2 regions of the Kocuria sp. PD6 genome follow, and region 1 is predicted to be linked to the other one. Evidence: predicted binding sites of a transcription regulator. Region 1 holds the regulator's gene; the other holds the start of a gene.
The links. Region 1 encodes HspR, which represses chaperone genes until heat shock. Its sites were predicted from a motif close to AAGTTGAGTCNNNNNGACTCAACTT; they were not measured.
Positions count from the first base shown of each region.

Region 2: the regulator HspR is predicted to act here: its motif matches at 2,805-2,829, upstream of Q9R22_RS08265 (Hsp20/alpha crystallin family protein).

Region 1 covers NZ_JAUZUS010000005.1:193,798-198,005, reverse strand. The annotation lists gene Q9R22_RS06580 (BCCT family transporter) at 1-1,659, shown strand, start outside; gene catC (muconolactone Delta-isomerase) at 1,666-1,977, shown strand; gene Q9R22_RS06570 (heat shock protein transcriptional repressor HspR) at 2,060-2,614, opposite strand; gene Q9R22_RS06565 (DnaJ C-terminal domain-containing protein) at 2,616-3,656, opposite strand; gene Q9R22_RS06560 (nucleotide exchange factor GrpE) at 3,739-4,208, opposite strand, start outside.
Region 2 covers NZ_JAUZUS010000007.1:73,198-77,405, forward strand. The annotation lists gene Q9R22_RS08260 (MMPL family transporter) at 1-2,007, shown strand, start outside; gene Q9R22_RS08265 (Hsp20/alpha crystallin family protein) at 2,157-2,651, opposite strand; gene Q9R22_RS08270 (ChaB family protein) at 2,911-3,330, shown strand; gene Q9R22_RS08275 (GNAT family N-acetyltransferase) at 3,394-3,873, opposite strand; gene Q9R22_RS08280 (1-phosphofructokinase family hexose kinase) at 3,935-4,208, shown strand, end outside.

The DNA of each region.
Region 1 (4,208 bases):
TTGCTCTACCTGCTGTACATCGCGGTGTCCCGCTACGGGCGGATCCCGCTGGGCCTGGACGGGGACCGGCCCGAGTACTCCACGGCGTCGTGGGCGGCCATGCTGTTCGCGGCGGGGATCGGGATCGGGATCATCTTCTTCGGCCCTTTCGAGCCCATGACCTACTTCCTGTCCCCGCGCCCGGGTTCCGCGGACCCCGGCACGGTGGACGCTATGAAGAAGGCCTCCGCGCAGGCCGCGCTGCACTGGGGGCTCAACGCGTGGGCCATCTACGGTCTCGTGGGCGTGGCGGTGGCCTACACGTCCTACCGGCGCGGACGCGTTCCACTCATGAGTTCCGTGTTCGCACCGTTCTTCCACAACGGCAACACCGACAACCTGGCCGGCCGGATCATCGACATCCTGGCGATCCTGGCCACCCTGTTCGGCACCGCGGCGTCCCTGGGCATCGGTGCCCTGCAGATCGGGCGCGGTGTGGAGATCTTCACGGGTCTGGGCCCCTCGGGCAACGCCGCGGCGGTCGTCATCATCGCGGCGCTCACCGCGGGGTTCATCGCCTCGGCGGTCTCGGGCGTGGCCCGCGGGATCCGATGGTTGTCCAACATCAACATGGTCCTCGCCGTGGGTCTGGCACTGTTCTTCTTCGTCCTGGGACCCACCGCGTTCCTGCTCAACTTCGTGCCCTCCGTGATCGTCACGTACTTCGCCGAGCTGCCCACCATGCTGTCCGCGTCCATGTCGGACGGCCCCGAGATGCAGGCGTTCCTGTCCTCGTGGACCACGTTCTACTGGGCCTGGTGGGTCTCCTGGGCACCCTTCGTGGGGGTCTTCGTGGCCAAGATCTCCCGGGGCCGCACCATCCGCCAGTTCATCCTGGGGGTGCTGTTCATCCCCTCGTCCATCGTGGTGATGGCCTTCACGGTGCTCGGCGGGACCGCCATCCACCAGCAGATGCAGGACCACGCGATCGCCCCGGACGGCACCGCGCAGACCCTGCCAGCCCCGGAAGAGATCTTCTTCACCGTCCTGGACGGCATGCCCGCGGCCGGCATCATGGCGGGAATCGTGGTGCTCATGCTGGCCATCTTCTTCATCACCACCGCGGACTCCGCCTCCGTGGTGACGTCCCAGATGTCCCAGCGGGGCAACCCGAACCCCAAGCGGCGGATCACCGTGTTCTGGGGACTGTGCATGGCCGGGATCGCCGTGGTGATGTTGTTGATCGGCGGACAGAACGCGCTCACGGGTCTGCAGAACCTGATCACCGTCACGGCCCTGCCGTTCACCCTGATCATGTTCGCCATGGCCGTGGCCTTCCACAAGGACCTGCGCCGGGACCCCATGGTCATCCGCGAGCAGTACTCGCGCTGGGCGGTGGACAAGTCCGTACGCCACGGCATCGACGAGTACGGGGACGACTTCACGTTCTCGGTGGAACGCGCCCCGGACAGCAAGTGGGCGGCGGGCGCGGACTTCGACTCGAGCGCCCCGGAGGTCACCGAGTGGTACCGGCGCACGGACGAGGACGGCAACCCCGTGGCCTACGACTACGAGACGGGCGAGTTCACCGATTCGCACGACGTCGTACACCCCGGCGAGCGCGCGGCAGCGCCTAGGGTGGAACCCGACGCACCCTCCACGGACCCCGAGAGAAAGTAGCCCCGCATGTTGTTCCTGGCCCGCATGGACGTGGTCTTCCCGGAATCGATGACCGACGAGACCAAGGCTGATTACCAGCACCGCGAGAAGGCCTACTCGGGTGAACTCCAGCGCACGGGTGTCTTGAAGGGCATCTGGCGCGTGGTGGGCGAATACGCCAACTACTCGATCTACGACGTCGAGGACAACGACGAGCTGCAGACCGTCCTGTCCGGGTTCCCCATGTTCGCGTACATGAACGTCAAGGTGACCCCGCTGGCCAAGCACCCCAACGCCACCACGGACGACTTCTTCGACGGCAACACGATCCAGGAGTAGTCCTTCGCGGTACCCCCGGATGACGAGATCCCTGCGGCCCTTCCCGAGAGGAGCCGCGGGGATCTCGCCGTTCGCGGGTCGTCTACTTCTGCGAGCCGCGCAGCTTCGTGGTCGACGACGACGTTGCATCCCGCCGCGCGGACGCCGCGTCCCGGCCCGGGGCCGTGTCCCGGCCCAGTATGGCGTCCCGGCCGGTGGCCGCAGCCTCGGGCTTGGCCGGGCGGTAGAGCATGAGCGCCTGGGACACCTTGCGGGGTGAGCGCCGGGTGCCACGGGCCATGCGCACCACATCCCCGGCGGAACCGGCGGTGAAAATCATGTCCCGCTCCTGCCGCGCCCGGCGCTCCCGTTCGAGTTCCTCGGACAGTTCCGTGACCCGGGTCTGCAGCGCCTGCACCTGGTTCTCGAGCTGGATGATGCGCTTGATCCCTTCGAGGGACACGCCCTCCTGGGAGAGCTCCTGGATCTGACGCAGTTTCTGCACGTCCAGCTGGGAGTACCGGCGGGCCCGCCCGGAGGCCCGGGACGGGGTCACGAGACCCATGCGGTCGTACTGGCGCAGGGTCTGGGGGTGCATGTCCGCGAGCTCCGCGGCCACCGAGATCACGAACACTGGCTGGGTGAAGTCGATGGCCATGTCAGAGCGCCGCCTCCTCGCTCAGGTTCGCGCGGGGGTCGAAGTCCTCGGTGGCCCGCGCGAACTCCTGCAGGGCTTCCCGTGCGGCATCGTCCAGGTCTGCCGGGAACTGGATCTGCACCGTCACGATCATGTTGCCCGTGGTGGACCCGGACGTGAAGCCCTTGCCCTTGACACGCATCCGGTGCCCGGACGACGTCCCCGCGGGGACCCGCACGGTCACATGGCCCTCGTCCAGCGTGGGCACCTGCACGGTGGTCCCGAGTCCGGCCTCCGCAGCGGTCACCGGGATGTCCACGTGCACGTCCTGGCCCTCGCGGGTGAAGAACGGGTGCTCCTTGACCTTGACGGTCACGAACAGGTCCCCGTGGCCACCGGGCCCCGAGTGTCCCTTGCCCGCGATCTTCAACCGCTGCCCATCCTTGACGCCCTTGGGCACGCGCACCGTGGTGGACTGGCCGTTGCCCCGGCGCAGTTTCACCGTGGTGCCGTTGTACGCGGAACGCAGCGGGATCGTGGTCGTGGTGTGGATGTCCTCACCCTTGGCGGGCGGTGCCTGGTAGCCACCGAATCCGCCCTGACCCCCGCCGAATCCACCCTGGCCGCCACCGAAGCCCCCTCCGAACCGCGAATTGCCGCCCTGGCCGCCGAACTGCGCGAACAGGTCCTCGAACCCGCCACCCCCGGAGGTGGAGTAGCTCCTGCGGCCACCGCCGCCGTTGAACAGACCCCCGAAGAGGTCCTCGAACCCGGCGCCGCCAGCGTTGCTCGCGCCACCGGGGCCACCGGCGGTGAACCGCGCCCCGGAACCCATGGCCCGGATCGCATCGTACTGTTTGCGTTCCTCGGGGTCCGACAGCACCGAATTGGCCTCGGTGATGTCCTTGAACTTCTTCTCCGCGGCCGCATCCCCCGGGTTCTGGTCCGGGTGGTACTTGCGGGCCAGCTTGCGGTAAGCCTTCTTGATGTCCGCCTGGGATGCGTCCTTGGAGACGCCCAGGACAGTGTAGAAATCTTTGTCGATCCAGTCCTGACTGGCCATGACGCCTCCTTCCTCCTGGTACTTCCCTGTGTGACTCGGGGCGGGTCCCGTCATGCGGACCCGCCCCGAGGAATTTCTTGCGTTACGGCTTCGTGGCCACGGCCACCTGGGCCGCCCGGACCACTCGAGCGCCCACCCGGAAGCCCGAGCGCAGCACCATGGACACGTGGTCCTGTTCCACCTCGTCGGTGGGTTGCTGCAGCACGGCCTCGTGCACGGTGGGGTCGAAGACCTCCCCCACCTCCCCGATCCGGGTGAGGCCCTTCTTGCCCAGGGCGTCCTCGAGCTTGGTCGCGATCGCGGCGAACGGGCCGTCCTCGAGGTCCCCGGCCTTGCGAGCGGCGTCGATGTCGTCCAGGACCGGCAGCAGCGCGGTGATCATCTCGCCGGAGACGAAGTCCCGCAGCTGATCCTTCTCCCGCGCGGTGCGGTTCTTGAAGTTCACGAACTCCGCCTGCAGCCGACGCAGGTCCTCGAGGCGCTCGTCCGCGAGCTTCTGCGCGGCGGACTCGCCCGCCGGGGCGGCGTCGTCCTGCGACGACGCCGCGTCCA
Region 2 (4,208 bases), on a different contig from region 1:
GAGAAACTGCCCCTCTATCTGGGCGTCGTGCTGATCATCTCGCTGTTGTTGCTGCTCATGGTCTTCCGCTCCATCCTGGTCCCGGTGATCGCCACGCTGGGCTTCCTGCTCTCCGTGCTCGCGGCCTTCGGTGCCGTGGTGGCCGTGTACCAGTGGGGTTGGGGTGGCGCCGTGTTCGGCGTGCACGATCCCGGGCCCATCCTCAGCTTCCTGCCCACGCTGATGATCGGCATCCTGTTCGGCCTGGCCATGGACTACCAGTTGTTCCTGGTCTCCGGGATGCGCGAGGCCTACGCCCACGGGCACCCCGCGCGCCAGGCCGTGGTTTACGGCTTCAAGGCGGGCCGCTCCGTGGTCACCGCCGCGGCGATCATCATGATCTCCGTGTTCGCGGGCTTCATCTTCGCGGACATGGCCATGACCCGGCCCATCGGCTTCGCACTCGCGATCGGCGTTCTCCTGGACGCGTTCGTGGTGCGCATGCTCCTGATCCCCTCGGTCATGCGTTTGCTGGGCGAGAAGGCCTGGTGGCTCCCGCGCTGGCTGGACAAGATCCTCCCGCACGTGGACGTCGAAGGTGAGTCCCTCGCCGTGCAGGGTGCCGGGCAGTCCGGCACGGTCTCCGCGGGCGACGCCGCCGGGTCCGCCCCCGTCACCGGTCGCCATCGCGCGGTGTCCGGGAAGCGCCGGGGAAAGTCCGGTCACGGGCAGCACGCCGCGACCGCCGCCGTGGCCACCGCGGGTGCGGCCGGTGCGGCCGGTGTTTCCGGTCGGACGGCGTCGCACGGTCACCGTGCCGGGGTCGGCGAGCGGACCCACGGTCATGCCGGGAACCACCGCACCGCGGCCGATCACCGTGCCACCTACCACCGGGGATCCGAGCGTCGCTCGGCCGCGCAGCACCATGCCACCGGGGCCCCTCTCGGTGCCGTGGCTGATGACGCCCAGCGCCGCGGTGAGCTCGCGGGCGCTGCCGAGAATGGGGGCTCCCGCGAAGACACCGCAACGCCCGGGACCGCGGGGACCCAGCGGCGTCGCGGTCGGCACGCGGCGGCTTCCACGAGCACGTGCATCGCCGAGGATCGGGCCGCCAAGCCGGCCGCGGACGTGATCGTGCGCGCCGCGGACCCGGTGCTGCGCGCCACGAACCAGGCGTTGCGGGTGCTCCCGGATGTGCTGGATTCCGAGGAGAAGCTGCTCGAGTCCCTGGCCGTGCGCGGCGAGGAAGCGGCACCGCACAAGGCGATGCACAAGCGCGCGAGCTTCGAGAAGGTCATGGTGGCCGGGTACCCGGTCATCGTCGCGCGGCCCAAGGCAGCCATCACCCGGGCGGACGCCCCGGTGGTCGTGCACTGGCACGGCGGCGCGTACGTGAACCCCATGACCACGGTGCACTGGCGCTGGATCGACGCCCTGATGCAGCGCACCGGGGTCACCGTGGTGGTGCCGGGCTACGGGCTCGCCCCCGATCACACGGTGGACGAGGCGCTCGAACTCGCCGACGGCGTGTGGGACCTGGCCCGTTCGTTCGGCCCACGGGTCTTCCTATCGGGTGACTCCGCCGGCGGTGGTCTGGCGTTGGCCCAGGCCATGCGACTGCGGGACGCGGACGATCTCGGCGTGGCGGGTCTGATCCTCATGGCCCCGTGGGTGGACACCACGGTGACGAACCCCCAGATCGAGGCGTACCGGGACGCGGACCACATGCTCGGTACCGACGGCGCTCGGGCCGCCGCTCGTTGGTGGGCCGGCACACGGGACGTCACCGACCCCATGGTGAGCCCCGCCTTCGGCGACGTGCGCGGACTGCCCCGCACGTTCGTGCTGCAGGGTGACCGGGACATGCTCTACCCGGACACCATGGAGTTCGTGGCCGAGCTGGTGCGAGCAAACGTCGACACCACCGCGGTGGTCTGCGAGGGCGGACCGCACGTGTACGCGCTCATGGTCTGGTCCTCCCGCGCGTCCGAGGACCTCGACCACGTGGTGCGGTGGATGAACCGCTGACCCCGCGGTGAACATGAGTGTGCCCCGCAGGGTGACCTGCGGGGCACAGCCATGTCATGGGGCGGTGAGCCCCCGATTGAGCAGGCTTGTTCCGACCGGGTGGATTCGCCGGTCAGCGCCGGTGAAGGGCCGGTCCTGATCGGCCCTGTTCAGTCCTGCGACCCCTCGGATTCCTTCTGCACGTTCTGCGAGCGGTCCTCGTCCGAGCCCTTGCCGTGCTCCAGGACCACGTTGTCGTGGTGTTCCTGGCCGGTGGCCACCTGGATCTTGCGCGGCTGGGACTTGGGGGACACGGGGATGGTCACGGTCAGCACGCCGTTGTCGTACGCGGCGGTGATGTTCTCCGTGTCGATGCCCTGGCCCAGGTTGAGCTGGCGGACGAACGAGTGGCTGCGGCGCTCGCGCACGATCCACTTGGTGTCCTTCTCCGCGGAGGGCAGACGACGCTGCGCACGGATGGTCAGCAGCTGACCGTCCACGTCCACGTCCACGCTCGTGGGATCGATGCCCGGCAGGTCCGCGGCAAGGTAGTAGTTGGCGCCCTGACGGTAGAGGTCCATGGGCATCTGCTCCAGGCCGTTGCGGCCGGAGAGGACCTGGTTGGCGAAGTTCTGGACCTCGGAGAACGGGTCGAATGTAGCCATGACGATTACTCCTTCACTCTGCGGCACCCACGTGCTGTGCCCCGCGAACCGGTCGATTACCCGCGTGGAGCCATCACGTTTCTTGAGTCTCTGTGACTCAACAACGTCTAATGTAGCAGGCTGTCGGCGGAAGTGCTAGTCATTGACGCACGAAAGCTGAGTGGCACTGACTCAAGCAGCGGGCGGGCCTGTCGCAGCGGCGTCGGCGGCGCGTAGGATCGAGCCACCAGTGACACCCGAACGCTCTGAGGAGGCCCCCGTGCCCAAGGCGAAGAAGAACGGCCACGCGCGTCAGGACGAGATCCCGTCCACGCTGCAACGCTCGGACGAGAAGGCACAGGACACGTTCGCGCAGACCTACGACTCGGCGCAGGAGGAATACCACGACGACGCCCGGGCGGCGCGCACCGCGTGGTCGGCCGTCAAGCACACCCACGAGAAGGTCGGGGACCACTGGGAGCCCAAGGAGCACAACGGGCCCTCGGACGACAGCGCCGAGAAGGGCGGCCTGAACTCGGAGGACACCGCCGGCGGGGTGGACGCTAACGCCAGCAAGGAGCACCTGTACGAACTCGCCCAGGAACTGGACATCACGGGACGCTCGGACATGACCAAGGACGAATTGGTCGAGGCGATCGACAAGGCCAATCAGAAGAAGACGCGCGAGGCCCGCGACTGAGGTTCACAGCTCGGCGGGTTCATACCCTGCGGGTTTATGACTGCTGGCCTGCGATCGGTGGGGCTACAACTGGCGGGCCAGGAAGACCGAGGCCGTGGTGGCGTCGTGGAAGGAATCCACGGGCTCGTAGCCGCGCTTGCGGAACATCGCGATCCCCTCGGTCATCTCCTCGTTGAGGGAGACCACGGCCGTGGTGGCGCCGAAAGCGCGCACCTTGTTCTCGAGTGCCCGCACCAGGGTGCGCGCGTGGCCCTGTCCGCGGTGTTCCGGGGTGACCCAGATCCGGCGCAGTTCCACGCGGTCGTCGTCGAGTTTGCGCACCGCGCCGCACGCGATGACCGAGCCCGTGACCAAATCCGTCATGAGGAAGAAATCCCCGTGCGGCGGAGTGACGTCCTCCGGGCCGGTGACCTCGGTGAGTTCGGGATCGAAACCGCCGTCGATCCGGTTGTTCAACTCGCTGAAGTACGCGCTCAGGGCGCGCAGCGTGTGCTCACTGGCGGCCTGACCCTCCACGATACGAACCGGTGCGGTGACGTTCATCCCACCATGGTGACACCTTGGTGTGCTGTTCACCAGCGCCCGTGTCATGTAGCTTTCGTTCGTGACCGAGACCCGCCCCGGCCCCAAGCCGCGTATCTCCATCCTGGTTCCCACTCCGCTGCTGATCACGGAAATCACGGAACCCGCTGCGCATCGCAACCGTAGTTCCCACGAGTCGGACGTGCACATGCACCCCGGCGGGCAGGGGCTGTGGGTGGCCCGGATGGCCGGGTCGCTGGGGGCGGACGTGTCCGTGAGCGGGCCGTTCGGCGGAGAACTGGGCTCGCTGATCCGCACCATGCTGGACGGGCTGGGCATGCAGGTCAATGCTGTGC